4 regions of the Carboxydothermus ferrireducens DSM 11255 genome follow, and region 1 is predicted to be linked to each of the others. Evidence: riboswitches for the same ligand, from Rfam matches in the RefSeq annotation. Region 1 holds a riboswitch; each other region holds the start of a gene.
The links. Region 1 has a riboswitch for cyclic di-GMP ahead of CARFE_RS14440 (HD-GYP domain-containing protein). Riboswitches for the same ligand answer to the same signal wherever they lie in the genome.

Region 1 (7,705 bases):
TTAAATCAGATCCGGGAGATTCTTTCGGCTAAAGTAGTACCCCTTCATTTACCGATTGGCGAAGGGGAAAACTTTAAAGGATATATCGATATCTTAAGAAATAAAGCATACATTTTTGACGGCAACAACTTAACCGAAAGTGGAATACCGGCCGAGTATGAAGAGAGGGTGATGGAAGCCTGGCTGCAATTAACGGAAGCTGCGGCGGAAAATGATGATGAGCTCTTAATGATGTATTTGGATGGAGCGGAACTGACCCCTGAGCAGGTTGCCCTGGGGCTCAAAAAAGGGGTACGGGCCGGCAAACTTTACCCTCTTTTTGTGGGCTCTGCCACAAAAAATATCGGCATTAAAGATTTGTTGGATGCTTCCTGTGAACTGCTGCCGCCTCCCCAAAAAAGTTACGATCACCCGGTGGCTTATGTGTTTAAAACATTAGCTGACCCGTATGTAGGCAGGATTAACTTTGTTAAAGTTTTGGGGGGCTCTTTAAAACCGGAAACTATTCTCTATAACTTTAATAAGGATAAACCGGAAAAAATCGGCCATATCCTTTATATGCGGGGCAAAGAGCAAGTTCAAACCCAGGAGGTTAATGCCGGAGATATTGCTTGCTTAATAAAGCTTTCCGAAACCGGTACCGGCGATGTTTTGAGTTTAAAAGATAAACCGGTGGAAATTGAACCGGTAGATTATCCCACTCCTAACATGACCATTGCCATTCTCCCCAAAAGTAAAAACGATGAAGACCGCCTTTCCACTGCCCTCCATCGCGCCTTGGAGGAAGACCCAACACTCCGCCTTGAAAAAAACCTGGAAACCCGCCAGAACCTCCTTTCCGGCATGGGGGAACTCCATTTGGAAATTGTTCTCGAAGCAATTAAACGGAAGTATGGTGTTGAAGTGGTAACCGAAGAATTACGGGTGCCTTACCGGGAGACCATCCGGAAAACGGTCCAGGTGGAAGGTAAATATAAAAAGCAAACCGGTGGCCGGGGTCAGTACGGCCATGTGTGGCTTAGATTAGAACCCCTGCCGGATAAAGAGTTTGAGTTTGGTGAAGAGATTTTTGGCGGTGCCGTTCCCAAACAGTATTTCCCGGCAGTGGAAAAAGGAATAAGGGAAGCTTTAAATGAAGGAGTACTGGCCGGTTATAAAGTAATGAATGTGCGGGTGGTACTGTACGATGGTTCGTATCACCCGGTGGACTCTTCCGAACTGGCTTTTAAGATTGCGGCCAGTCAGGCTTTCAAGAAAGGGGTAAGGGAAGCCAATCCGGTACTTTTGGAACCGGTAATGCTTGTTGAAGTGACGGTACCGGAGCAATTTATGGGGGATGTAATCAGCGATTTTAACGGTAAACGCGGCCATGTTTTGGGCATGGAAACCCAGGGCCGCTGGGCCAGGGTTAAAGCCTATGTACCGTACGCCGAGATGTTAAAATATAATATTGACCTTAAAGCGATGACCCAGGCCCGGGGCTTTTATACCATGACTTTCAGCCACTACCAGGAAGTACCGCCCAAACTCCAGGAAGAAATTATTAAGAAAGCAAACTTAAACAAGAAAGAAGAAGAATAAAACGATTCTGCAAATTTTTCTTGACGATTTTTCCTGTTTAATGATTTAATTCTGTATGGCAAGAATGGTGTAAAGCGCAATTAAATAACATTTTCCGAAAAAGGCAAACCCGGTGAAAACTGGGGACGCAAAGCTACAGGGGCTAAAGCAGCTTCTCCTGCTATGCCAGCCAGCTGCCGAAGGTGGAATTTTAAGCGAAAACCCTCCGCCGACCTTACGGCAGGAGGGTTTTAGTATTTTCCAAAGTTCGATGAGGAAAAGTTCGAAATATCTTTTGAAAGCAGGAACTGTGTTGTAAAATAAAAAAATAATGGCGGTAGAGGTGTAAATATGCGTCGCATTCCCGTCGAGTATCTAATCCCCGGTCTGAAAGTTGGTTACCCGGTAATGGACGGGCAGGGACGGATTTTAATTAATGCCGGGACTGTATTAACCTCCGTCATGATTAATCGGCTCAAAAAGTTGAAATATAGCTGGCTTTACATTTACGATGGCAAGGATGATTTTACCGAAGCCTTTGTAATTTCTGAAATGGTTCGGCGCCGGGCTTTAAATGTGGTAAACAATCTTTATCAGGATATTTTGCAGGAAAGGTATTTTGCGATTAAAGTCGCCAATTACCGGGAGCAACTTAAAGAAATCGCAGCGGAAATGTTAGCCGAGCTTTTGGATAAAAAGGGTTTTCTTTTAGACCTTTATGATATCCGGAATATTGACGATTATACTTACTTTCATTCGGTAAATGTAGCCTTGCTTTCTATGGCCACTGCTTTAAAAGCCGGCTTTAAACACGATGAAATTATCAATTTGGGTATCAGCGGTCTTTTACACGATATCGGCAAAACCCAAGTACCCTGGACCATCTTAAATAAACCGGGAAAATTGTCCCCGAAAGAAATGGAGATAATTCGGCTTCATCCGGAAAAAGGGGGCGAAATTGTTTCCCGTTACCTTAACTTTGGCAGCAGTGTGGTTCAGGGTGTAATCCAGCACCATGAGCGGCTGGATGGTAGCGGCTATCTGCAGGGGTTAAGTGGCGATAAAATTCATAAATTTGCCAAGATAATCATGGTGGCCGATGTTTATGATGCCATGACTTCCAAAAGAGTTTATCGCGATCCCATAGATCCCAAAGAGGTTTACGAATTTGTTTTAGCCCTTGGAGGCGGCGAATTTGACCTGAATACGGTTAAAAGCTTTGCTTCGTCTATTGCCGTTTATCCGGTGGGAGCAAAGGTTTTATTAAATAATGGCCTTGAAGGCATAGTTACCGGAACACCTGTGGGGTTTCCTGATCGACCGGTAATTCGGGTAATTGCCGATAATGGGCGGCCGGTAGAACCGTACTATCTTTCCCTGGCAGAAGAATATAAATTGATGGTTACGAAAATTGTTTTGTATCCCGAAGTTGCTAACGAAAGTATTGCGCAAATTTTAACGCAAGGGTAACAAAAACAAACAAATATTTTAAAAAATTTGGTATAATTAGGTTAAAAGACGCTTAAAAAAAGATTTAAGGGGCGAGAAAAGATGGAAATAATGGTGGTTTTAGGGGTAGTTTTAGCTTTTACTTCCCTGGTAACCGGGTTTTTAATGGAAGGCGGTACTATTTCTGCCCTGGTAGCACCTTCGGCGGCTTTAATAATTTTTGGCGGAACAATCGGTGCCAGTATCATTGCTTTTTCGACGGAAGAGGTACTGGCAATTCCCAAGTACTTTAAAATCATGCTTTTTCAAAAGCCGTTAAACGAACTGGAAGTGGTAAAACAAATAGTTTCGCTTGCCCAAAAAGCCCGGCGGGAAGGGTTACTGGCTCTGGAAAATGACCTGCCCAACATCAAGGATGACTTTTTACGCCGGGGTTTACAGTTAATTGTCGATGGTACCGACCCGGAACTTTTCCGCTCGATTTTGGAAAATGAAATTTACGCTATTGCAGAAAGACACCGGGTGGGGGCCGAATTTTTTGAAGCGGCCGGTGGTTATGCCCCGACGATGGGGATTATCGGTACGGTTATGGGACTGGTTCACGTTTTAGGGCAACTTTCCACCCCGGATAAGCTTGGTCCGGCAATTGCGATGGCTTTTACCGCTACCCTTTACGGAGTATCTTCGGCGAATATCTTATGGCTGCCTTTTTCGGCAAAACTAAAAAATTTAAGCAAAAAAGAACTGTTAGTGCGGGAAATGATGTTAGAAGGATTGGTGTCGCTGCAGGAAGGACATAACCCGATGCTAATTGAAGAAAAACTCCGGTCATTCTTAAAGCCCAAGCTCCGGGAGCAAAGCTTAAGAGAAGGTAAGGGTGAATTAAATGAAGCGGCGTCAGCATGAGGAAAAAAAACCAAACCACGAACGCTGGCTCATTACCTATGCGGATATGATTACCCTTTTGATGGTGTTTTTTATTGTATTATATGCCCTTTCTAATATTGACGCGCAAAAGTTTCGTGCCCTTGCTGATTCTTTGAGTAAAGCCCTAGGCGGGGGCGGAATTGTGCTTACCAATGCCGGACCGGATGTGGTTACCGGGAGCAATGCAACTGTACAGGGCAACCTGGGAAAAGCCAGCCAGGAGCAATTACCGGCGGTTGATGAAAAGGATTTGAAGGAAACGGCTAATTTAGCGATGATCAAGGCTAAAGTCGAGTCGTACATAAAAGCGAAAGGTTTGAATGCCAGTGTGACGGCTACCTTGGAAGAAAGGGGAGTGGTTATTTCCTTTAAAGATGCCATTTTATTTAAATTAGGTTCGGCAGAGCTGTCTCCTCAGGCAAGGGCTATTGTGCGGCAAATCGGGGAAATTCTTTTACCGCTTCCCAACTATATTCGCATCGAAGGACACACCGATAATCTGCCTATAAACAACAGTAGATTTCCGTCCAACTGGGAACTTTCCACGGCCCGGGCAACTTCGGTTGTCCATGAATTAATTGATGGGCTTCATTTTCCGCCCTATCGTTTATCGGCGGTAGGATACGGAGAATATCGCCCTAAAGTTCCCAATACTTCAGAGCAAAACCGGCAGAAGAACCGGCGGGTGGATATTGTTATTTTGAGGAGCAAGTATGAACCGGTGGAGCCAAAAAGCGGGAAAGTACCCGGACAAAATTAAAGGGGGAGAATTAATGGGGGGATTTAAACTGCGCTTAGGTATCAGGGCCAAGCTGTTTATCCTTACTTTTATTCTGGCTTCGATGATGGTGATAGGAGGAACCGGTGCGGTCTTTTCTACGTACCTGGTAAACCAGAGCCATGAAAAGCAAAATAAAGAACTTTTAGGGGAACTCCAGCGGTTGGGGGAATTAAAAACGTCCCTTTTTCAATTTTTTAACTCAGCCACCGATTACCTTCTTTTTCCGAATCCAAAACGGCTGGCGGAGGTAAAGAAAAACTATCAGGAAATTTCCAGGCTTTTGACCACAGCCAAAAAATTGGCTCATAGCAGCGAAGAAACGCAACAATATGATGAAATTGCAGCTATTTTAAATAAATCCCAAAATTTATTAGAAAAAAATATTACTAATACCAATTTCGAGCAAACTCAGAACGCCATGAATATGCTCCAAACCAATGCGCGGAATATAATGCACCATTTAAACAAACTTGAAGATACTGCTAAAAAAGAAGATAACAAAGCCCGGGAAAAGCTTTTAAAAATCTTTAAAATTGCAGCCGGAGCCGTGGGCGGCAGTACCGTTTTGGCGGCAATTTTAGCGATGGCTATTGGTTATTTTATTACAAATCCCCTTATTGTTTCTATACAAAAATTAAGAGAAATCGTGCATAAGGTTGAAGAAGGTTGTCTTAATTGTACGGTTGAAATTAAACAAAATGATGAATTAGGGGATTTATCGAAAGACTTAAATAACATGGTCTTAAAGTTAAATAGTCTAATTTCCACAATAACTTCGGAGTTAGAAAACTTGTACGGGATTTCCGATCAGGTGGCTTCGGTGGCGGAGCAGGTCTCCCGGGGAGCAACGGAGCAAGCGGCTCAAGTTCAGGGAGCAACTACGGCAGTTGATGAGATCGTGCAGGGAATCCAGGAAGCTGCCAATCAAGCGGCCAATGCGGCCAGGGTTTCGGAAGAAACCATGGCCCAGGCGCAAACCGGTGCCAAAACCGTAGACCAGTTAAGCGCCAGTATGGAAAAAATTAACCGGGAGATCAGGCGTCTGGGAAGCAATATCTCCAGGATTACCGAGTTTTTAGCGGTTATTGAGGATATTGCCGAACAAACAAGCCTTTTAGCCCTTAATGCGGCAATTGAAGCGGCTCGTGCCGGTGAACATGGTCGGGGATTTGCGGTAGTGGCGGAAAATGTTAGAAAGCTTGCGGAACGTTCGGCAAAATCCACCAAAGAAATCGAACAACTGGTTTTTGAAATTCAAAAGAGCAGTCAGGAGACCTTTGCGGCTATAAACGATGGCAATGAAATGGTGGTCAAAAATAAAGATGCTTTCAACCAGATTTTAAATGCGGTTAATTCGGTAGTGGCAATGATTGAAGAAATTGCTAAACATGGCTATGAAGTTGCTGAGCGCGCTAATCGCACCATGGAAATGATTAACTCTATTTCTGCAGTTATCCAGGAAACGGCGGCCACCACCGAAGAATTGGCGGCAACATCTCATACCCTGGTTGAGGCTTCCAATAAGATTAAGGCCCAGGTAGCTTATTTTAATACCAAATAAAGAAATAATGAGGAGGAGTTTTAAGGATGGCTGAAAATTTAACGAATAAAAGTGAGGCGCAAATTGTCATTTTTACCTTAAACCAGCAGCAGTACGGCGTTGACATTGCTCAGGTCTACGAAATCATTCGCATGACCGATATCACCAAAATTCCCAATACCCCTTACTTTGTCGAAGGAGTAATTAACCTAAGGGGAAAAATTATCCCGGTTATTGATTTAAGGAAACGCCTGGGGATGCCGGAAGTGGAAAGAGATAAAGCTACCAGGATTATTGTAGTGGATGTTGATGGAATAACGGTGGGGATGATTGTGGACTCGGTGATGGAAGTATTTCGTTTAAACGATGTGGAAATCGAATCAACCCCTTCCATGATTAACGATATCGATTCGTCTTTTATTCAGGGGATTGCCATTAAAGACGAGCGGATGATTATCTTACTGGACTTAAACCGGGTTTTAAAAGGTGAAGAAAAAGAAGCTTTAGCAAATATGTAAATTTGAGGTGAGCTGTGGTGTTTTCCGATGCGGAAATGGCAGTTTTTTTGGATGAATTGGAAGAAAAAATTCAGGTATTAACCGATAATTTACTTTTGTTAGAACAGTCGGGGGAAGATGATCCCAAAGTTTTACAGGAGATTTTCCGGGCTGCCCATACCATTAAAGGCTCCTCGGCGGTAATGGGCTTTACCAAGATGTCTTCCCTTACCCATGAAATTGAAAATATCTTTGATAAGATGCGGAATAACGAATTAAAGCCCACTTCTTCCCTCATAAACGTTCTTTTTGAGGCTTTAGATGCATTAAAAATTTTGAGGGATGAAATCGTGACCGAAAATGCTGAAAAGTATGACACCACCGAGATTATAGCCAAACTTAAGGAAGCGGTGGCGGGTACGGGAGCTAAATCTTCCGAAACTCAAGCTCCTGAAGGGGAGACGGCGGAATTTTCTGGGGAAGAAATAGAAAAAATTAGGGAATTTGAGTTAAAAGGGTATCAGCTATCTGAAATCAAGGTTTATCTTGATCCTGCTGCGGTAATGAAATCGGTCAGGGCATTTATCGTATTGCAGCAATTAAAGGAACTCGGAACTGTGATCAAAACCGTTCCTGCCGAGGAAATTTTAGTAAAAACAGAAGATTTCAACGATTTTATCGTTTATTTGGCAACAAACGAAGACGAAGACCGGCTGCAAAACATCTTATTAACTATCCCCGAAGTAGAACGGGTGGAAATTATCGCAAAACAGTTAGAAGATAACATAGAAGCAAGAAACGAGGAGCAAAAGGTAGAAAAAACTGACGTAAAAGATATAGTTTCGGAAAAAACAGCAACGGTGGAAAAGCCGGCGGCAGAGGTAAAAACTAAAACTTCCGCTGTAGCTCCAGCGGAGGAGAAAAAGGTAACGCAAACCGTTCGGGTGGACG
Region 2 (6,518 bases), on a different contig from region 1:
AGGGTGTAACTAATAAAAAATGAATCGGATAACAAAAGAAACAACTCAGAAAATTTTACAGAAAATGGTGTAGAAAAATTCAACCTTTGAGTCAAACCGCTAAAAGTGATGAAATAAAAGGTATTAGTAAGTGGTTAAAACACGGAGAAAGGAGGTGAAAAAATGCCATTGGGTCCCTACGGGCTCGGTCCCAGGACCGGTAGAGCTGCGGGCCTTTGCGCAGGATTTTCCGTGCCAGGCTTCATGAACCCCGTAGGAAAGAGGTTCTGGCGCAAGAATATTGGTTCTTGGTTTAGGCATGGTAGTTTTGGATTTGGCAGGGGCTGGAGGCACTGGTACTATGCCACAGGTTTGCCTTTCTGGGCAAGGAAACCTTATCCTTTTGACCATAATCCAGTAAATGGACCGAAATATGAAGAAGAAATCCTTTCCCAGGAGGCCAAATATTTGAAAGAACAGCTAAAAGTGATAGAAGAAAGGCTGGAAGAGCTTAAAAAGGCAAAAAAAGAAGGTAATAATGAAGAAAAAGACCAAGAATAAGAAAAGGGGTTGGAGAGCAGGGACGGTTCTTGCTCCGTCCCTCCATAACAATGCTGACTATTTTATATTTTAAAAGCTTTTAGAGAAGTGTTAGATTTAAATCGCCTGTTTGCCGAAGCCTTTGCACCGATTGGTAGAGGTGTATCAATCCCAAGGGTAGATATTCTTGATGAAGGCGATGAAATATTAGTTAAGGCAGAACTCCCTGGCATAGAAGATAAGAACCAGATTGAGCTGTACGTCCAAAACGATCATCTAATTATTAAAGGACAGGTTAAAGATGAAATAGAAGCAAGAAACGATAAATTCTACCGCAAGGAAATATTTGCAGGCAGCTTTGAGCGAGTAGTGTACTTGCCGGTAGAAGTAGAACCTGCTAAAGCTACTGCTGAATATAAAAACGGCATTTTAAACATCAGGCTCAAGAAGGCACAGGATAATCTGCGAGGCTTTAAAGTGGATATCCACTAATCCTCCTCTCCCCGAAGTTTTAAGGCTTCGGGGTTTTTTATTTAGGCTGAGCTAGTTAATCTCCAATTGAGGTAGCAAATCGGTGATTTTTTTGTTCTTAATTTGCAACAAAGAAAATAGTTGAAGCTAAAACCATTAATGAATAAAATATCATATGGAATAAATATACATATAAGAGTTAAAAGACAAAAGAGCGTAAAGGCTTTTGTGACTGAAATAAATTTATACAAAGTTAAGGGGGAGTGGTAAGTACGAAAGTATGGATAGTGTAGAAGCAATATATTCAAAGATTGTTGAAAATATGCAGAATGCATTTGCCTATTTAAAGGTAATAATAAATGAAAATAATGAACCTGTTGATTATGTCTTTATGGCAGTTAATAAAGCGTTTGCGGAGTTAATCGGTTTAAAGAGAGAAAATATTACTGGCAAAAGATTAACTGAAGTTGTAAAAGAATTTGAGAGTGATAAATTCAACTGGATTAAGTTATGCGGCAGCATTGCTGCAAACGGCGGCGAAAAACAGTTTGAACATTATTTTGAAAACTGTAACAGATGGTATAAAATAAATGTTTTCAGCCCGGAAAAGGGATATGTGGTGACTGTATTTACAGATATAACCGAAAACAAAGAGCGGGAAATTATCTTGGAGCAAGTTACAGAAAATGTCGAAGAAATATTAATTCTTAAAGATTTAAGAACAGGAAAAGTTTTATATGAAAATTCGGCTTTTAAAAAGATTTACGGTTTTACTGTAAATGAAACAAAAGAGAACACTAATCACTGAGATGAAATAGTACATCCCAGGGATTTGGAAAAATTTAAAAAGTTTTTAAATGCTGAAAATGTATTAACGAGAATAAAGAAATTTGGGTTTTTTACGTCGAGGTTCAGGATAATAGATAAGAAAGGTAAAGTGCGGTGGATATCTGCTAAATATCTCCCGGTAAAAGACAACAGGGGAGAGATTTACCGTGTGGTAAGGATTGAACGAGATATTACACCTTTTAAATTGTATGAAGAAAAATTGAAGAAATTAGCAAAGTATGATTTTTTAACTGGAGTTTACAACAGGAGAGCTTTCTTTCAAAGAGCGGAATCGGAGCTGGCTCGGAGTAAAAGGTTACAGGAAAAAGTGGGTATTATTGTGATTGATATTGATGATTTTAAAAAAATTAATGATAATTATGGCCACGAAGCAGGAGATAAGGTATTAAGAGAGTTTGCCGGTGTTTTAAAAAATATGTGCCGTAAATACGACTTTGTTGCAAGATTTGGGGGAGAAGAGTTTGTAATTTTTTTAAGCAAAGTAGATGAAAATATGGCAGTAAAAATCGCGGAGAGAATCCGTGAGGATGTTGAAAAACGTATGTTCCACTTGAGCCGGAAAAATATTGAGATTAAACTTACAGCAAGCTTTGGTGTTGCCGTCTTAGAAGAAGAAGACAATTATAGTGTGGAGAAAATTATTCAGAGGGCTGATGAAGCTCTTTATCGTGCCAAAAACAGTGGAAAAAACAAGACTGTATTTTTGCAGTAATTTAGGAAGCACTTAATGTACTGCTATTTGCAGCAAAAGAGCAAAGAATTTTGTAGTACTTGTATTCGACAAAGGCAAACCCGGCGAAAGCCGGGGGCGCAAAGCTACAGGGGCTAAGGCCGTAAGGCTATGCCAGCCAGCTGCCTAATGTAAGGCATAAAGGTTGATTAAAAAGTTTAAGGTAGAAAACTAAAATCTCCCTTATGCCTTACGGCAGGAGGGAGATTTTTTCATGCAAAAATGCAATGAAAAGAGGTAGAGGGAATGTATACAGTTGATTTAACTGATGTAGTTGTTGCTTTGACAAGAGCATTAGAGTTTACAAAAGAAAGATTTGCCCACCACCATGAAAGAGTAGCCTATATTGCTGCAACTATTGGTAATAAGCTAAAGCTTGAAAAGAAAGATTACGAAACACTTTTTTGGGCAGCATATCTTCATGATTTAGCTGCAGGAGCTCGATTGATGAATGTGGATGATATATCTTCAATTGATAAATACGATACTAAACATGCAGAGCTGGGTTATAAACTTTTAAAAGATGTACCATTTTTTATAGGGAAGTAGCTGAAGTAATCAGACTGCACCACCGTAAATTTATAGGTTATCCGCCGTAAGAACGATATAAAACCAATTACCTTTTAAGCCAAATTATTTTTGTTGCTGATCAGATTGAATTACTTCTTAAACAAAGAAGTCTTGCGTTGCTCCAGCGCAGTGAGATAGAACGTTACTTAACTAAAAATACAAATATACTTTTCAACGAATTAGTTGTAGAAGCGTTTTTAGAGATTTCTAAGAAGGAAAGCTTCTGGTTTGACCTTGATGAGCATTATATTGAAGAAAGACTTCAGGAATTAAGACCTGAAGCAAGAATTATAGCTGGGGAACAAGAACTAAGACTTTTAGTACTTCCCTTTGCCTATATTATTGACGCCAAAAGTCCTTTTACAAGCACCCATTCCTTAGGTGTTGCTGTTTTAAGCAGGCAGCTTGCCGAAATTGCAGGACTTACAGAAATAACGACATTAATAGAAATTGCCGGACTCGTTCATGACATTGGAAAACTTGGAGTTCCAAATAAAATTTTAGAAAAAAACGGGCCTTTAACCGACGTGGAATTTGAATTAATAAAAACTCATCCTTACTTTACCTATCATATGCTGAATAAAATTTCTGGATTTGAAGATTTGGCCAGGTGGGCAGGATACCACCACGAGCAGCCAAACGGCCAGGGATATCCCTTTAAGCTTTCTGGAGATGAGTTATGTGTTCCTTCCAGGATTATTGCGGTGGCTGATAAGTGGGTGGCATTAACTGAGAAACGGCCTTACCGGGAAGCACTGGATGTGAAGGAAGCTTTAGATATATTAACCGATATGGCAGCGAAGGAAATTGTTGATAGAAAGATAGTGAAGCTTCTGAAAGAAAATATAGATTATATTACTGGAAACAAAGAGAAAGAAGCGGGATATGGAATGATTGGTTTATAATTTAAAGATTAAAAAAGCACTGCAGTTAAGAGCAGTGCTTTCAAATTGTTTTTAATTTGCCCCTGCTTATGAAAATAGAAAGCGGGGGTTTGCTTTGAGCTGTAACACGTATAATGAACAAATACTTGGATATACTAAAAATGTTGTGTTATAATTTTATTAACTCTAAAATTACTAACTTTAAAGTTAGTAACTCATAAGTTAGCGAGGTGAATTTAATGTTTATTGGCAGACAATATGAGCTTAAAACCTTAAATAAACTTTACAACGAAAACAAATTTCATTTTATAGTTATGTATGGCAGAAGACGTGTGGGGAAAACTACATTATTAACCGAATTTTGTAAAGATAAGCCGTCGATATTTTTTGTTGCTGAAGAATACAATGATAAAATTGCTCTAGAATCTTTTTCAGATAAAATATTATCCTATTTTGGCCTTGATGGATTCGTAAGCAGATTTGAATCATGGGAAAAAGCGTTTCTTTTTTTAGCACAACAGGCGAAAGATAAACGTTTGGTTGTTGTTATTGATGAATTTCCCTATATAGTTAATTCCAATAAAGGCATTCCATCTCTTCTGCAAAATTTAATAGATCATTATTTAAAAGATACCAAACTTTTTTTAATTATTTGTGGCTCTTCTGTAAGTTTCATTGAGAAAGAGATTTTAAGCTATAAAAGCCCTCTATATGGAAGAAGAACTGCACAATTGATAGTTGACCCTTTTAACTTTTTTGAAAGTAGGAAATTTTTTCCAAACTATAATTTTGAAAATCAAGTTATTGCATATGGAGTTTTAGGTGGTATTCCTCAATATTTGAGCTACTTTGAGGATACAAAAGACATCTATGAAAATATCAAAACAAAAATATTAGACAAAGCATCTTATCTTTACGAAGAGCCAAAATTATTATTAAGACAAGAAGTCAGAGAACCAGCTTTGTATAATTCAATAATAGAAGCAATAGCAAGTGGCAGCAGCAAATTAAATGAAATATCTACAAAAGTAGGCGTCGATACTGATAAATGTGCAAAGTATATTTCTACACTAATAGACTTAAAAATACTCGAAAAAGTTACTCCCATTGAATTAAAAGAAAAAAGTAGAAAAAGTATATACAAAATTAAAGATAATTTCTTTAGGTTCTGGTATAGGTTTGTTTTCAATAATAAAGCCTTAATTGAGCAAGGATTAATTGATGAAGTTATCGAAAATAAAATTAAACCTTTTATAAACGACTTTCTCGGAGTAGTATACGAAGAAATATGTATAGATTATCTTAAAATTTTAAATAAGAACAAAGCGTTGCCCTTTATATTTGAGAAAATAGGTAAATGGTGGGGAAATAATCCATATAAAAGGTGTGAAGAAGAAATTGATATAGTAGCACTTGATAAAGACAACATAATATTTGGAGAGTGCAAATGGCAAAATAAGAAAACGGATATGACCGTTTTAAACAGTTTGATAGAAAAAAGCGCATTATTTAGTTTTAAAAATAAGTACTATGTTTTATTTTCAAAAAATGGTTTCACAGATGATGTGATAAATTTTGCAAAGTATAATAACAATATATTTTTAATTGAAAAATTTGATTATGACCTTGCAAATTAATTGAGCATCTATTTTTCAAAGTAAATTGATAGCAAAAAAAAGTATTTTTATGACTATCTTTGATGAAAAAGAAGTAAATTCTATTATCTCTACCCCCGACTTTAAAGCCTCCAATCTAAATTAACTCTGTAAAGAGAAAAGGAGAATAAAGATGATACCTTTAAGAGATGTAAACCCGAGCCGAAAATTTCCGGTGATGACAATTTTAATAATCCTGGCCAATGTGCTTGTATTTATTTTTCAAATTTCACTTCCCCGGGAGACGAGCGAGCTTTTTTTGCATACCTTTGGTTTTACTCCCCTGCGCCTGACCGAAGGATTAAGACAAGGTTTATTATCAGAGGTAGTCTGGAGTGGAGTAACCATTTTTACCAGTATGTTTTTACATGGAAGCTTTATGCATCTTATTAGCAATATGTGGGCTCTCTGGCTTTTTGGGGATAATGTGGAAGAACGCATGGGGCACTTAAAATTTTTATTGTTTTATTTTTTAAGCGGGATTGTAGCAATGACAGCGCATTACGTATTTAATTTTACTTCGGACATTGTTGCAGTTGGGGCTTCGGGAGCAATTGCCGGAGTGATGGGGGCTTACTTTGTCCTTTTTCCCTTTGCTAAAATTGTGACTTTGTTTTTTTTAATTTTTATCCCAATTTTTATTGACGTTCCGGCTTTCATTTATATTGGCTTATGGTATATCTCGCAGCTATCCAATGGCATCTTAACTTTATTTGGCCCAGTTTTTGGCTTTGGGATAGCGTGGTGGGCCCATATCGGAGGTTTTTTATTTGGGATGTTAGTGGGTCCAAAGTATAAACGGCGAAAAAGGACTATTTATTTCGACGACTATTTTATTGT
Region 3 (7,705 bases), on a different contig from region 1:
CAAACGCTGACGTACATTGGGATGAGTGTCTCGTAATAAACTTTCAACTAATTGGCGTATTGCAGGATAGTTATTAAGATTTCTCTCAACTGTCAAAATTGCCTGTTTGTGTTCTTCTCGTCTGGCTAAAATTTTTCCCAGAGTAAATATCCGATCTAAATTGTTAACTGGATCTTTACTCAGATAATTTAACAGCTGCTGCAAGGTTTTTTCACTTACGTACCGTTTGGCAAATTCTAAACTTGTCCCAAATTTTTTGCTCACCTTATCAACCCCCGAAGTATTTTTTTAATGTTGTCTTTATTAAATACTAAAAATAACCATTTGCTTGCTTTTATTTTGGTTACTCACCCCCCTTTTTTTTAATTCCATAAAGTCAATATCTTCTGCTTAAAAAGCCATAAAGATTTTTTTAGATTGCTTTTAATTCCCAAAAGCTTTCCTTTACTTCTTCTTCAATAAAATTTCCAGTATCAAGAGCAATTTTTATTTTTTCAGTCACTTTCTTCCCTGCAATTTCCCCAGCACGGATACACTCACCAGCACGATGGAACTCATACCACTTAATATTTCCTACCTCTGGCTTAAGCAAATAATAATGTTTACCATGAAGTCCAGAATTCAAAGAGACTTCTTTAGGCTGGGCACACAGTTCCAAAGTATTATCTAGAACATTGATAATCTCGAAGCGTGAATTTTTAATATAATGGACCACTTTTTGAGAAGGCATATTTTTTATCCTCTTCCAGGTATGAACCAAGGTGGAAGTCTGATCTACATTTGAGCTAACGTCAATCGCTATTACAATATCTGCACCTGCTTCTTTAGCTGCCCGGACAGGTACTGGAGTTGTTACCGAACCGTCCACTAAAATTCGTTCATCAATCTTAACAGGAGAAAATACCCCAGGTATAGCAATGCTGGCTCGTAAGGCTTTAGCCACCAGTCCTTCATTTAGGCGAACCTCTTCTCCCGAAACGATATCAGTGGCAACAACAGTCAAAGGCTTCCGCAACTGGGAAAACTCTTTCCCCTGGGTTAACATTTCAAAGTACTTTTCTACTTTGTTTCCGGCTATTATGCCCTGGCGGGGTAGAGTAGGATCAAAAAGGTTAAATATCCAGCGCCACCGCATTTTTAGAGCCATATCCTCCAATTCTTCGATCCGGTAACCTGCAGCATAGGCTGCTCCTACCACTGCCCCCATGCTGGTCCCCGCTATAAAATCAATTGGTATATTTGCTTCCTGCAATGCCTTGAGCACACCTATATGGGCATAACCTCTAGCACCACCGCTTCCCAGGGCTATTCCAATACGTGGCCTTACCTTAACCTTCTGTTTTTTATTCATATTTTCGCCTCCATTGCCTCTACATATTTTTTAGGAATATTTTCTTTCCCGCTAATAACCGGTGTACCCAAAAGACACAAAAAATACTTAAAAAAATATTTAACCAAGGGGTATACCATTACGCCACTTCCCATCTCACCAAACAAATAATCTACATATATACCCAAAAGACCAAAAAACTTGGTAAAATAAAAAGGTCGTAACTTAAATTTGTGACCAATTTCAAGCTAAAGCTTCATCAAGAAAATCCGCAAGCATACCCTTTTCCTTATCAGAAAGATCGGTAAGCGACTTTAAATACCTTCCGACTAACTCGGTTACCCCAACCCCTATCTCATGATTCATCGTTTGAATAATAGTACCAAGAACAGTTCCAATAAAGATTATGATGCGCATTTCACTGGTAGGTGCATTTTGAACCAAACTTTTAACCAGCATTTCTGTTCTTCCGCCCAATTTTCTAAGATACACGATAAATAACCCTATGACATATGCCCCAAAAGTTACTCGAACCTGAACCTTTGGAATTTCCTCCAGCATTTTTTGTACAGCATCACTAATGCTGTGAGTTTTTAAACTGTTTAGCAGCTCAAGTACCTTTGTCTTTATTTTATTCCACTCATCTATATTTATTTCTTTTGTACGTTTTTCTTCAAACAAGTTTATAGCTTTAATAGTAGGCATAAAAACAACCTGGGAACGTCCCATTTCGTTAGGATTTACTGTATAATCCCGGGTAAGGTAGCCAAGTTTTTCTAATTCTTTCAAAACGTCGTATGCCGTCCATTTGCTGACGCCAAGTGCATTCGCTATTGTTTCGTAGTGAACTGGAACATTCGTTTTTTGGAATAGATCAATTAATTTCTCTAAAAATTGCTTGCGGCGTTCGGTCAAAATCATACTTAGCTACCCCCAAAAAACCAAAATAGTTTACGAGTATTATTCTATTTTCAATTTTAAAATATGTCAAGAATTTAGGTATCCTTTTGTTATTAATCTGTGATATTGTCACCTTAGAATTATTCTAAGAAAATGTCACCATGAAGAAGGAGAGAGTTATTTTGAACAACTGTAAAAAAAGATTTCCAAATCAGACGGTAGCCCTTGAAGTTAGAAGCTTTAATCAAAGAGCTATAAACTGCTACAAAAAAGTTGGATTTAGTATTAAAAGAGAATACTTAAAAAATATTTCTAACGAGGATGTTAAATTTTACTATATGGAACTCGAAGAATAATGCCCGAAAATTCATAATGAATTTTCTACAATTTAAAACAATTTATTTAACCAGTTTATAATATCCCTGACCACTTCCTCCCGATTAATTTCGTTTAACATTTCGTGCCGGCCTCCGGGATAGAGCTTGTATGCTACATTTTTTAAACCTAATTTTTCGTAAGTTTTTATTAACTTTAAAACACCTCTACCCATGTTACCTACCGGGTCCATATCGCCGCTAAAAATGAAAATAGGAAGCTCTTTGGGGATTTTAGCCAAGTTTTCCCGGCGGAAAGTTTCCTTTAACCCTCTTAAAAAATCGTAGTAAAAACTTGCGGTAAATACTCCCCCGCAGTAAGGGTCATTAATGTATTTATCTACTTCTTCGGCATCGCGGGAAAGCCAGTCAAACTCGGTGCGGTTTGGTTTAAACTTTTTATTGTAGTTGCCAAAGCTAAGCTTTGTTAAGCAAACGCTTCTATATTTAGGGCCGTATTTTTCGACTTCTTTTTTGGCCAAAAAGATGCCGAGATTAACAATAGGCCCGGGACCGCAGGAAGTACCCGATAAAATCACACCATCTAAAGTCTCACCATAAAGAGTAATATACCGCTGAGCCAAGAAAGAGCCCATACTGTGGCCAAATAAGATAATTGGAAATTCCGGGTTTTCGTTTTTAACAAAATCAATAAGTTCCTTCATATCCTGAACCATCCGGTTAAATCCATCGGGACCCAAATAGCCTATTTCCTCAATGCTTTTCGCCGTTTTCCCGTGCCCACGGTGGTCGTGGGCAAAGACAAGATAACCTTCTTTGGTTAAAGCCAAAGCAAATCGCTCATAGCGGGCTGCGGTTTCCGCCATACCATGGGCAATGTAAACAATCGCCCGTAGTTTCTGCTCTTTATCCGGAAACCAGCGGTAGCAATAAATTTCCTGTCCGTCACTGGCTTTAAAGAGAAAGTTAAAAGAGCCCATTTTAAACCCTCCAAGCCCATGTTAACGAAATTCATCGAAATTTCGCGCTCAGCCTTCGTCCACCGTTTTTTCCGCAGCTACATTTATCTCCCACCGCTTTCCTTGGCCAGTGGCCCCCTCTCCTAAATTTTTAAACCTAAATCTCTAATCATTTGTAAATCTGTTTCCACTTCCCGGCCTTTAGTTGTTAAATAATGCCCGATTAACATGCCGTTTAACCCCGCCATTAACCCCAGAGCCTGCATATCCCGCAAATTTACCTCCCGACCACCGGCATATCTGATATTTTTATCCGGCAAAATGAAGCGAAAAATTGCAAAAGTCTTGATAACTTCCAGGGGCGATAAAAGTGGCCGGTTTTCCAGTTTTGTTCCTTTAATTGGATTGAGCACGTTTATCGGTATGGCATCAACATCTAATTCTTTTAGCGTAAAAGCAAACTCAATTCGCTGTTCCATAGTTTCTCCCATACCGATAATACCACCACAACATACTTCCATTCCAGCTTTTTTAACATTTTTAATGGTTTCTATCCGTTCATCATAAGTATGAGTTGTAACGATATTGCTAAAAAAACTTCGCGCTGTTTCCAGATTGTGATTATACCGAGTAACTCCGACTTCGCGCAGCTGCATAGCTGCTTTTTCGGTTAATGTCCCCAGGCAAGCGCATAATTCCAGGTTTACTTCCTGACGCAAACGTTTATAAATAGCTAAAATTTTTTTAAAATCCTCGTCCTCCTCGGTCATTCCCAGACCGGACGTTACCAAATCAAAACGATGGGCCCCGGCCGCTTCCATAGCCTTGGCTTTTGCCAAGATTTTTTCTTCCTCGAGCATTTCAGTGGGTGTAATTTCTGTATGATGATGGACCGATTGAGCGCAAAAGGCACAGTCCTCAGGACAATGACCGGTTTTTACACTGATGATTGAACATAACTCCACCTTATCCCCCACGTACTTTTCCCTGATCTTGGCCGCCATTGCTGCCAATATCAGAATATCTGCGCCCTCAGCCTGCGCAAGCTCCAGCGCTTCAGATTGATTAATTTGTCCGCCATCCAGTACTTTTTGGGTTAAGGCTACTATCCGATTAAACATGGCTCTACCCCCTCTCTCGGTTTATAGTTATAATACCGGTTGAATTTCACATTTGTCAACGTTTTTTATTTTATAGTTAACAAAAACTCCGTTCGCCAGAAGAATAATTTTTTTTGAGGGCCTTCCGGTCTAATAACTTGATGCCGAAAAAAGCCTTTTTTTAGTAAATAAAGCAAAAAGAGAAACCTTGCATTTTTATAAAAAACAAGGTTTCTCTCAAGTCTTTTCTTTTATAAACTTACAAAATCTTACTTTTTCCGGTTTTCTTACTTATTTATCTCCGCAAGAGGTTTGCCACCGCTACCTACATTGTCCAAAGAATTTTCCCGAATTATTACAATAAAAGCTTGAGGTGGAATATTCAGCGTAGAACTTGCTGCATCGGTAAGATTTTTAATAAGCTCCGCTTTTTTTTCCTTGGACATAGGTCCTGCATCAATCTGGATTACCGGCATTCCTTTCCCTCCTTCCCAACTTTTATAATCATAATCACTTCTTAATTTATTTTAACTTAAATGCAATATTCTTTAAATCCTCAGCTACCCCTGAAATTTCTTCAATCGCTGCCGTTAATTGTTGAGCCATCGCACTTTGTTCCTCACTTATCGCTGCCAGGTTTTGAATGCTCTGTATTAATTCATTGAGTCTATGTAAGCTTTGATTTATCTTGTTTCTAATATCCTGGGCCGAAAACTTGGTTTGCTGGGCAAGTTTTCTTATTTCTTCCGCTACCACCGCAAAGCCCCGACCTTTGTCTCCCACTCGGGCAGCTTCAATCGCCGCATTTAAGCCTAAAATATGTGTTTTATCGGAAATTATATTGATTAAGTTAACAATTTCCTGAATACCTGCAATTTCTGCTTGAAGTTCCGTTGATTCACCGGCAATTCGCTGGTTTGTATTTGCCAACTCCGCAGCTGAAGTACTAAATTCCGTTGCCGACTCCCTAATTTCGCCGGTGACTCGAGCTAAATCGGCCGACATATTAATTACCATATCCTGGGTTTCCGTACTGAAAGCTACCGCCATTGCTCCTACAACGCCTTCCTCATCAGTTATAGGAATTACCGTTGCAATATATGGAAATCCAAATTTGCTTTGTTCTTTTTCAACCCTGGCAACAATTTTTTTGTTTTGCTTCATCGCTCTCTCCATTAATGTTCCTTCCACTATTTTATCTCCCGGCTTAAACCCAAAATCAATTCGCCCCGGACGATAATACAAATACTTTTCCAGATCAGAAACTATAAACGTTGCGTCTTCAGTAAATAATTTTTGATAATCAGAAACAGTTTCCAGGATTTTATTTATTTTCATTTCTCTATCCCCTCCCTTTAAATTAATATAAAAACCTCCTGCCCAAAGGCGGAGGCTTAACTCTAAATCCACACCTTCGGCAGCTGGCTGGCATAGCCTTACGGCTTTAGCCCCTGTAGCTTTGCGTCGCCGGCTTTCGCCGGGTTTGCCCTTGACAAAACATTATTTTTATTATTAATATTTGAAAAATTGTAAATTTTGCAACCTTTTTATACTTATGGTAGAACATCACTAAAAAACCTGTCAAGAAATAAAAAAGCCCCCTGCCAATTAATTTTCGGCAGGGTGACTTATTGGTTATTATCAACTATTACACCCGGAAGCGGGCAGCTATTTTCTCAAGTTCTGCTGCTAAAGACGCTAATTCTTCAGAAGAAGCCGAAATTTCTTCCATAGCCGCAGTTTGCCCTTCCGTTGTCGCTACAACATTCTGGACTCCTGCAGATATTTCTTCCGCAGCAGTAGCAACATCCTGAATCTGCCGGGCAACTTCTTCAATGGAAGCAACGATTTCTTTAAATTTCTTACCAACTTCAAGTACCGTTCCGCTCCCTTTTTTGACCTTCTGGCTACTCGCAGACATTACATCAATTGCCATTTATTTCCCTTTTAGCACCCAAATCCAAAAGAATAAATGACAATTTGTGTATCATGTTCACTATTAAACCTTAAACTTATTTACAGTATTTTCCATATCAGTAGCAATTAAATTTAAATTCTGGGCAATAGCCGCCAGTTCTTCCGAAGATGCTGAAAGCTCTTCGGAAGTAGCCGCTACTTCTTCAGCAGCCGCTGAACTTTCTTCTGTTACTGCACTTACTTGCTGAATTTTATCTGCTATCTCGTCCACCGCCTGTAAAATATCGCCAAAGGCTAATACAGAAGATTCAACAGCCTTAATTTGTTCTTTAATAAAAGCATCAACATTGTCCGAGGTCTTTATTACTTCATTAGCATCGTTTTGTACTGATAATATTATTTTTGTAATTTCATCGGTGGAACTTTTGGACTTCTCGGCAAGTTTTCGGACTTCTTCGGCTACTACGGCAAATCCTTTACCGGCTTCACCCGCCCGGACTGCTTCAATGGCCGCATTTAAGGCCAGTAAATTCGTCTGGTCGGAAATCTCGGTTATGGCGTTTGTGACATTGTTTATATTCATGATTGAAGCGGCAAGAGTTTTTATCTTTTCAACTACCAACTCAAACGCTGATTTTATTTGCTGGATGGATTTTACGAGATTATCCATTTCTTTTTTACCCGCATTGGCTTTAGTTGCTGTATTTTCAGTTAACGCTGCTATGTTTGTTAAATCCTGAGCCTGCGTTGAAGCTCCAGCTGAAACCTGCTGCATTGCTTTAGCAACCTCCTGGGCTGATGCTGCCATCTCCTCGGAAGTTGCCGAAAGATTTTCCGATTCTTTAGTAAGTAAAGTGGATTTTTCCTTTATTTGGGTCGCAATTTCACTAAAGGACTGTACCATAACGTTCATGCTGGAAGCAAGAATTCCTACTTCATCTTTGCTATCGTAATCGATGGTTACACTCAGGTCTCCTTTAGCTATTTGATCTACCTTGGCGGTTAAATCAGTGAGGGGTTTTGCAACCTTTCTTATTGTTAAAATCATCGTTAGCACTGATAAGAAAATACTGAATAAAATAATTATGCCAATCAAAGTGCTCTGTTTTTTCCCTTTTTCCTCATGCTTTTCTAAATGTTTTTTAAATAAGCTTTTTTGTTCTT
Region 4 (7,705 bases), on a different contig from region 1:
TTTGATTTTAAAAATTTTTCGTTAGTTTAAAAAGGGCTACCGAAAAAAGTAGCCTTTTTTCTAAAGAGGTTCGCTGTTTTCAATATCCTTCATATATGTTATTATTGATAAAAAATTTTGGGGGAGCGGGGAATGAGTCAGTACTACCGGGGGGTTTTACTTACTTTTTTATCGGCGGCGGGTTTTGGTTTACTTCCGATTTTTGCGGTGTTTGCGTATAAGGAGGGAGCTTCGCCCTATACGCTGCTTTTTTGGCGGTTTTTCTTGGCGGGGCTTATTTTTCAGGTTTATAACTATTATGTTCATAAGGGTTTTGGCATTACCAAAAAAGAGATTTTATATGTTTTGGCGATGGGGATTTTATATACAATACAGTCTTCCTGCTTTTTTCTTTCGGTTAAATACATTTCAGCATCGCTGACATCGTTAATCTTTTATACTTACCCGGCGCTGGTGGCGATTTTATCAAGCATAGTCTATAAAGACCGGCTGGGGTTTAAAGGATTTGTTGCGGTAGCCTTAGCCTTTGCCGGTCTAATTTTGGTTTTGGGGAATATAAGCGGCAAATTAAATCCAACTGGGGTACTTTTTGCTCTGGCTACGGCGTTAGTTTATTCGGTTTATATAACGCTGGGGAAAAAGGTTTTAACACAAATTCCCTCTCTAACCGCCAGCAGTTTTATTGCAGTTTTTGCGGCGATTTGTTTTCTGGTGGTCGGTTTATTAAGCGGCACTCTTGATCTTCTGCCCCCGGAAAAAGTGTGGTTTTCAATTTCCGGTATTGTGGTATTTTCTACCCTTCTTGCAATGTTTACCTTTTTTCGGGGAATTGAGCTTTTGGGACCGGCCCGTGCTTCGATTATTAGCATGTTTGAACCGGTGATAACGGTTATTTTTGCGGCCCTGTTATTTGCGGAAAAATTAACTCCCGGGCAAATTGCCGGAGGCGTGCTGGTGCTTTTCGGAGCATACTTGGTAGCCAAAGTAGAAAATTAGGGACAGTCCCCTTTTTTATACTTAAAGTATAGTTTTAGGGACTGTCCCTAAAATTATTACTTCCCGGAGGGGGGAGGGGTAAAGACCCGTTGAGCCAGTTCGGCATCTAAAGTGTAAATGGCATGCTGGTCATTTTGGATCCGGGAGAGTTTCTTTACGAGATTACCAAATGTTTCTTCTTCCTCCATCTGCTCATCGATAAACCATTTTAAAAAGCTTATCGTGGCGTGCTCTTTTTCTTCCAGGGCGATATCGCTTAAAGCGTAAATACGTTTGGTGACAATTTGCTCGTGTTCATAAGCTTTGGTGAACACGTCCAAGATAGAAGCGTACTCGTTTTGGGGTTGATCGATACCGGAAATAAATATCCTTCCTCCCCGTTGATTTATGTAGTCAAAAAATTTCATGGCGTGGAAGGTTTCTTCCTGGACCTGGACCCGAAAGAAATTGGCAAAGCCGTCTAACCCCTGGTCGTGGCAGTAAGCGGCCATGGCAAGATAAAGATGAGCCGAATAAAACTCCCATTTAAGCTGTTCGTTTAAAGCGGCTAAAAGCTTTTGGCTAAGCATAGACATACCTCCCTGGTGGAAATTACTTAATTAAGTATAACATTAATTAAGGGTAGATATGAAGCCGTTTATTAAGGGCTAAGAGTAAATTTCTTTTTCCTAAAAAGGTATAAACAGGCGGCTACTATTTCCTGATCATATAATTTGCCGGCACCGGCTTCAATTTCTTTTAGCGCGGCTTTAATGCCTAAAGATGGGCGGTAGGGACGATGAGCGCTCATAGCTTCGACAACATCGGCAACAGCTATAATTTTGGCCTCAAGGTAAATTTCATCCCCTTTAAGGCCGTTGGGATAACCGCTACCATCAATACGTTCGTGATGTTGTAGTACAAATTCGCTAATGGGGTAGTCGAAATCAACATCATTTAATAGGTTGTAACCGGTAAGGGGATGAGTTTTAATTAGTTCAAATTCGGGTTTTAAAAGTTTACCCGGTTTATTTAAAATTTCAATTGGTATTCCAATTTTTCCGACATCATGGAGAAGGCTTGCTATGTAGATACTTTTTAATACCGGTGGAGGGCATCCAAGCTCCTGGGCAATGGCTACCGCAATTCGTGCTACGTTTTCCTGATGGCCGGAAGTATAAGGATCTCGTATCTCGAGAATTTTTGAAACAAGTTTTACACTTTGAAGATTTTTAGCTTCATTGATTAAATTAGTAAGCTTAAATGTTTTGACTTCTGACTGCAGGAGTTTAAAATAAAAAAGGCGGAAATCAAAACTTTGATTGCAATCAATATCTACTTTGACAATTAAGTTTTTCGAAGTCTGTAAAATTACTCCTTTTTTTGGAGTTAGAGAATGCTTGGTGGCTTTAAGTGTTGGAAACATGCGAAAAATATTAAAATTTGCAAAATCTATTTTTTCTTGTTGAAACAATTGGTAAAACTGCTGGTTTGCTGCAATTAAATTTCCTTCCCAGTCGGTTAATAATAAGGCGCGACTTGATGCATGAAAACTTTTTTCAAAGATATTGGCTTTTCGGGCCAAGCAATTCTCCCTCCTCAAAAACAAAAAACCTCCTGCCCAAGGAGGTTTTTAGTTCATCCTTCGGCAGCTGGCTGGCATGGCGAAAATTCGCTTTAGCCCCTGTAGCTTTGCGTCACCGGCTTTCGCCGGTTTTGCCTTTATCGACAAAAATATTTAATTTTCAACAAAAATATTACAAAAAAATGACAATTTTGTAAAGATAGAAGTTGAAAAAATGTTAAATATTTGTCTACTCAAATTAAAAAGAAATATGGTATTTTTTAAACCAGTAATTTAGTTGAATTAAATACGCCATAATCTGGGTATCGCCCATTAACTGGCCAAACCAGGGGCGGGCGTTTGGGGGAGAGGGATTGGTGATTAGTTTTCGGACCTCGTTTTCATCTATCAGGAAGTTAATCGGGGAAGAGTTTTCGGCCAAGATTTGCGTTAGTGCTTCTCTTACCAGTTTGGTATAAAGCGGATGATGAGTTTTGGGATAAGGAGATTTTTTACGCTTGAGGATGTAGTCCGGAATAAGATCCGCTACTGCCTGCCGTAGTAAACCTTTTTCCTGGCCTCCAGCGGTTTTAAAGTGCCAGGGAACATTCCACAAATATTCCACCAGCCGGTGGTCGCAATACGGTACTCGCACTTCCAGACCCCAGGCCATGGTCATCCGGTCTTTACGGTCCAGTAATATAGGCATCCAGCGGGTGAGGGTAAGGTAAGTTATTTCCCGAAGCCTTTTTTCTTCCGGGGATAATCCGGAAATTTCAGGAATTTCTTCTAAAGCTTCGTGATAGCGTTTCTGGACATATTCATCGGGCTTTAATTCGGCAATTAAATCTTGTCTAAAAAGGGTTTTTCGGCGGTCTAAGCTTAGAGCCCAGGGGAAGGTCTTGGCTTCAAGGGCTTCTTTTCTAAAAAACCAGGGATAGCCGCCGAAAATTTCGTCGGCACATTCTCCCGATAAGCCCACGGTGGCTTCTTTTTTTATTTCCCGGCTAAAAAGCCACAGGGATGAATCAATATCGACCATACCGGGAAGGTCGCGGGCGGTTAAAGCCGGAAATAGTGCGTCAAAAAGTTCTTCTTGAGTTAACACGATATTACGATGAAGGGTGTTAAACTCTTTGGCAACCAAAGGGATAAACATAGCATCGCAATTGGGCTGAAAAGCACTTTCGGTAAAATACAGCTCGTTTTCCGCATAATCCACCGAAAAGGTGTTTAGAGTTTCGCCACGGCTATGAAGGTGGCGGGCGGCAAAAGCAGTAATTACCGTTGAGTCAAGACCCCCGGATAAAAGGGTGCAAATGGGTACATCGGAAACCAACTGGCGAATAACCGCGTCTTCTAAAAGTTCCCGGGTTTTTTTCACCGTAGTGGGGAAATCATCGGGATGGGGATTAGAAGTAAGACGCCAGTAGGGTTTTATAAATAAACCTTCCGGGTTAAATACGGCATAATCGCCGGGAAGTAGTTCGGAAATATGTGCAAAAACTCCCATTCCCGGGGTGCGGGCGGGACCCAAAAACAATACTTCTTTTAAGCCATCGGTGGAAAGCCTGGAAGGGATGTCGGGGTGAAGAAGAAGGGCTTTAATTTCAGAAGCAAAAATCAAGGTATCATTTACCAGAGCATAAAAAAGGGGCTTTACTCCGAGCCGGTCCCGGGCTAAAAAAAGCTGGTTTTCTTTTTCATCGAAAATGGCAAAGGCAAAGATACCGTTTAATTTAGAAAGACATTCTTTGCCCCATTCAATGTAGGAAACCAGTAAAACTTCGGTATCACAGGTGGTGTAAAAATGGTGTCCCCGAGTTTCTAACTCATCCCGAAGCTCTTTGGTATTATAGAGCTCACCGTTGTAAACGATAACGTACTGCAAATCCCCGTAGGTGCGAATCATCGGTTGCCGCCCCCGCTCCGGATCGATGACCGTCAGTCGCCGGTGTCCAAGAATGATATTTTCCGAATGCCAAATACCTAAAGCGTCTGGACCGCGGTGGGTAAGGGATTGGGTCATTTTTTCTAATAGAGGAACAAAAGGTGATAAATCCTTAGAAAAACTTATCATACCTGCAATTCCGCACATGTTAATCCTCTCCTATGGCCCTACTTTTTAGCAGTCTCTTTTATGATATGCCGCAGAAGAGGAAAGGGTTCGCTGGAAATTTAACTTAAACAAATTTGTAACATTTTCTCCGAGATTTTGCAAACATTTTGGGTTAAACTAAAATCGAAAACAAAAAAAGGGGTGATTTTAATGAAGAGAAAACTGATAATTGGGCTTGTAGCACTGCTGTTGGTAGCTTTTACAGTACCGGCCATGGCCGCCTTAACCGTTGACCAGAAAAATGAGCTGATCGACCTCTACAAACAACAGGCGGAAATTATGAAGAAAATAATTGACGTACGGGTAAAAGCCGGGCTTATTACCAAAGAACAGGGAGATTTTATGAAGCAACGAATTGATGCAATGCTCCAGTACAGAATACAAAATCCTGATGCTTTTGGTCCCGGTTGCGGCGGTTTTGGCAGAGGAGGTTTTTGGGGCAGATGGAATCAGCAAGTACCGAACAGTAACAATGCTGTACCCCAGGGTTTTTATGGACCCCGGGGTGGGATGATGGGCGGATATTCTAACTTATAAGTACCTTCTTCAATGCACCTTCCTCCTTTTATATAGATTTTAGCCGGCGTTTTGCCGGCTATTACTCTTTTTTGGGGAAAATGTTTTAGGTGATTTATTTTTGACCTTTTTTGATGTATAATTAATACTGGTGGTGTCGATGTTAAAGGCCCTGCGCTTTTTACTGATATTTTTGGCAATAATATTAGCAGCTTTTGTCGGGAGCGGCGATGTAGAAGAGCTTATTTTAAGAGATGTGTCGTTGTTTTTGGGGAGAAAGATAATAATTAAAATTAACCATAAGTCAAAAAGGATAGAGAACAAAAAAGAAGAGAATAAAACAAAACTTATTATTGATAACCTGCAGGATTTTTTAAATATAAATAAACTCCAGCATTTTACTACTTCCCGTTGGTATCAAACGTCTTATTTTGATGGATTTGGCGTAGCTTAAAAGGATTAACAAATTTAAGGGGGAAGAGAAGAATGACCAATACGATAAAAACCTGGCTTTTAATGGGTGTGTTAACCGTTTTGCTGGTTTTACTTGGCAGAGTTATTGGTGGGACGACCGGAGCATTTACGTTTTTCCTGATAGCTCTGGCCATGAACTTTATTAGCTATTACTTCAGCGATACCCTGGTAATAAAAATGACCGGTTCTTATCCGGTAAGTGAGGCGGAGGCGCCGGAGTTGTACTCAATTGTGAGAAATCTATCCTTAAAAGCCGGCATTCCCATGCCCAAAATTTATATTACCCCGTCGCCCCAGCCCAATGCTTTTGCCACCGGGCGTAATCCTGAACACGCAGCGGTAGCGGTAACCGAAGGACTTTTAAATCTTCTAAACCGGCAGGAGATTGAAGGGGTGCTGGCCCACGAGATAGCTCATATTAAAAACCGGGATATTCTGATAGGAACCATTGCGGCGGCTATGGCCGGAGCTATTTCCATGCTGGCGGATGTTTTTCGCTGGGGGTTGTTTTTTGGCGGTGGTCGCGATGATGATAATAATCCCGGAGGGCTTATAGCCGATCTTATCTTGCTGATTTTAGCTCCGATTGCGGCTTTACTGGTGCAGCTTGCGATTTCCCGTTCCCGGGAGTATTTGGCCGATGAAACGGGGGCAAAGCTTGCGGGGTCACCGGTGGGCCTTGCGGAGGCTTTAAAGAAGCTCCATGCTTACAGCTTGCGGATACCGATGGAAGTGTCTCCAGCCGCATCGCATATGTTTATCGTAAACCCCTTGAACGGACGGGCCTTAATGGCGCTTTTCTCTACCCATCCACCCATTGAAGACCGGATTGAAAGGCTTTATGCTATGAGGTGGTAGTTTAAAATTGCAGGTACGGTTGGAAACCGTACCTGCATTTAATTTTATTCCTGACTGCGAAATAAGGAGAATTCTCAGACAACAAGGGGAAAACAGGATTAAATCTAAAATGGCGTGGATAAAATAAGTAAAGGTGATTTAAATGATTGAAAGGATATCTTTTCTTGTAAAAAAGGCTCCGAAGTATGCTAAACTTGCTTGGCGCTTAGCGCGCCACCCGGAGCTTACCCTTAAGGAGAAGTCGATTTTGGCTGGGGGGCTATTATACTGGGCATCGCCCGCTGATTTTATTCCGGGGGTTATTCCAGCTTTAGGGCAGCTTGATGATTTAATCGTTGCTTTATCTTCCCTAAACTATGCCTTAAAAAAGCTGCCGCCGGATATCCGAAGACAGGAACTTTTGGCTGTGGGTTTGGAAGAAGAAGAAATTGAAGACGATATCCGCTATTTAAAAGCAGTGGCCCGGGAGATTGCCGAACAAACTCTGAATTTTTCCGCAAAAACCCTGGGCTTTGCCGGAAGGCAGGCAACAAAGTTAATGATCAAAGGAACGGGTTTTCTGTTGCGAAAGCTAATAAAATGGAGCCAAGGCTGACCTTTTTGGGCCAGCCTTATTCTTTTTCCACAAGGCTAATAGCTCCTGTAGAACAAAAAGGCAGACACTTACCACAGCCGGTACATAAGTCCTGATTAACCGTAACCGGTTTGCCAAAGCCGGGGAAATCGTATTCTGCCGGCTCCTGTTCAATAGCCCCAAAGGGGCAGACCACAACTAAAATACAAGCCGGGGCTTGATCGCAGAGAGTCGGGTCAACTACAGCAACTTTTTTCGCCATGATAACCTCCTTGGCTTATGCTTATAATAGTATTTACGAAAGAGATTTGGAAATATCTTAAAAAAGTTTTAGCTTTTAGTCAAGAAAAATTTATTTGTGGTATAATGGTCAAAAAACCGGGGGGTTTATTGTGGAAAAAGCTTTAGTGGCTTTTTTAGTTGAAAACCTGAAAAAATTTCCCTACCAAAAAGAAGAGTTTTTAGCCCTCCTGAAAACCCGCGGGATTGAGGCTGTTGATATTATAAGCCAAAGGCTTGAGCATCCGGTTCCTGCCACTTATTTTGGCTACGGGAAGGTGCAGGAAATAGGAGAACTCTTAAAAAAACACAATTTAAATTTGCTGGCGGTGGGGGGAGATTTAAC

Region 2: another riboswitch for cyclic di-GMP. It lies ahead of CARFE_RS0112090 (HD domain-containing protein); the one in region 1 lies ahead of CARFE_RS14440 (HD-GYP domain-containing protein).
Region 3: another riboswitch for cyclic di-GMP. It lies ahead of CARFE_RS16790 (methyl-accepting chemotaxis protein); the one in region 1 lies ahead of CARFE_RS14440 (HD-GYP domain-containing protein).
Region 4: another riboswitch for cyclic di-GMP. It lies ahead of CARFE_RS14185 (HD-GYP domain-containing protein); the one in region 1 lies ahead of CARFE_RS14440 (HD-GYP domain-containing protein).

What each region holds. Positions count from the first base shown of each region.
Region 1 covers NZ_ATYG01000014.1:5,131-12,835, forward strand. The annotation lists gene fusA (elongation factor G) at 1-1,581, shown strand, start outside; cyclic di-GMP riboswitch class I at 1,674-1,762, shown strand; gene CARFE_RS14440 (HD-GYP domain-containing protein) at 1,912-3,030, shown strand; gene CARFE_RS0105800 (flagellar motor protein) at 3,112-3,915, shown strand; gene CARFE_RS0105805 (OmpA/MotB family protein) at 3,896-4,696, shown strand; gene CARFE_RS0105810 (methyl-accepting chemotaxis protein) at 4,650-6,278, shown strand; gene CARFE_RS0105815 (chemotaxis protein CheW) at 6,305-6,775, shown strand; gene CARFE_RS0105820 (chemotaxis protein CheA) at 6,790-7,705, shown strand, end outside.
Region 2 covers NZ_ATYG01000048.1:41-6,558, reverse strand. The annotation lists gene CARFE_RS0112110 (DUF5320 domain-containing protein) at 163-540, shown strand; gene CARFE_RS15140 (Hsp20/alpha crystallin family protein) at 628-1,011, shown strand; gene CARFE_RS0112100 (PAS domain-containing protein) at 1,271-1,798, shown strand; partial or broken gene CARFE_RS16870 (PAS domain-containing protein) at 1,805-1,981, shown strand; gene CARFE_RS15135 (GGDEF domain-containing protein) at 1,988-2,551, shown strand; cyclic di-GMP riboswitch class I at 2,615-2,699, shown strand; gene CARFE_RS0112090 (HD domain-containing protein) at 2,816-3,118, shown strand; gene CARFE_RS0112085 (HD-GYP domain-containing protein) at 3,256-4,044, shown strand; gene CARFE_RS0112080 (ATP-binding protein) at 4,263-5,660, shown strand; gene CARFE_RS0112075 (rhomboid family intramembrane serine protease) at 5,812-6,518, shown strand, end outside.
Region 3 covers NZ_KE386562.1:69,127-76,831, reverse strand. The annotation lists gene CARFE_RS0113550 (radical SAM protein) at 1-264, opposite strand, end outside; gene CARFE_RS0113545 (patatin-like phospholipase family protein) at 413-1,351, opposite strand; gene CARFE_RS0113535 (LexA family protein) at 1,574-2,251, opposite strand; gene CARFE_RS16255 (N-acetyltransferase) at 2,413-2,586, shown strand; gene CARFE_RS0113525 (alpha/beta hydrolase) at 2,619-3,545, opposite strand; gene bioB (biotin synthase BioB) at 3,668-4,645, opposite strand; gene dmpI (4-oxalocrotonate tautomerase DmpI) at 4,912-5,100, opposite strand; gene CARFE_RS16790 (methyl-accepting chemotaxis protein) at 5,147-5,962, opposite strand; cyclic di-GMP riboswitch class I at 6,038-6,122, opposite strand; gene CARFE_RS0113500 (methyl-accepting chemotaxis protein) at 6,273-6,560, opposite strand; gene CARFE_RS16785 (methyl-accepting chemotaxis protein) at 6,624-7,705, opposite strand, start outside.
Region 4 covers NZ_ATYG01000009.1:56,025-63,729, forward strand. The annotation lists gene CARFE_RS0103785 (ATP-binding protein) at 1-30, shown strand, start outside; gene CARFE_RS14180 (DMT family transporter) at 133-996, shown strand; gene CARFE_RS0103795 (ferritin) at 1,053-1,565, opposite strand; gene CARFE_RS14185 (HD-GYP domain-containing protein) at 1,637-2,560, opposite strand; cyclic di-GMP riboswitch class I at 2,620-2,706, opposite strand; gene asnB (asparagine synthase (glutamine-hydrolyzing)) at 2,799-4,637, opposite strand; gene CARFE_RS14190 (YckD family protein) at 4,809-5,195, shown strand; gene CARFE_RS0103815 (hypothetical protein) at 5,335-5,628, shown strand; gene htpX (zinc metalloprotease HtpX) at 5,661-6,506, shown strand; gene CARFE_RS14195 (YkvA family protein) at 6,649-7,101, shown strand; gene CARFE_RS0103830 (ATP-binding protein) at 7,118-7,342, opposite strand; gene hflX (GTPase HflX) at 7,473-7,705, shown strand, end outside.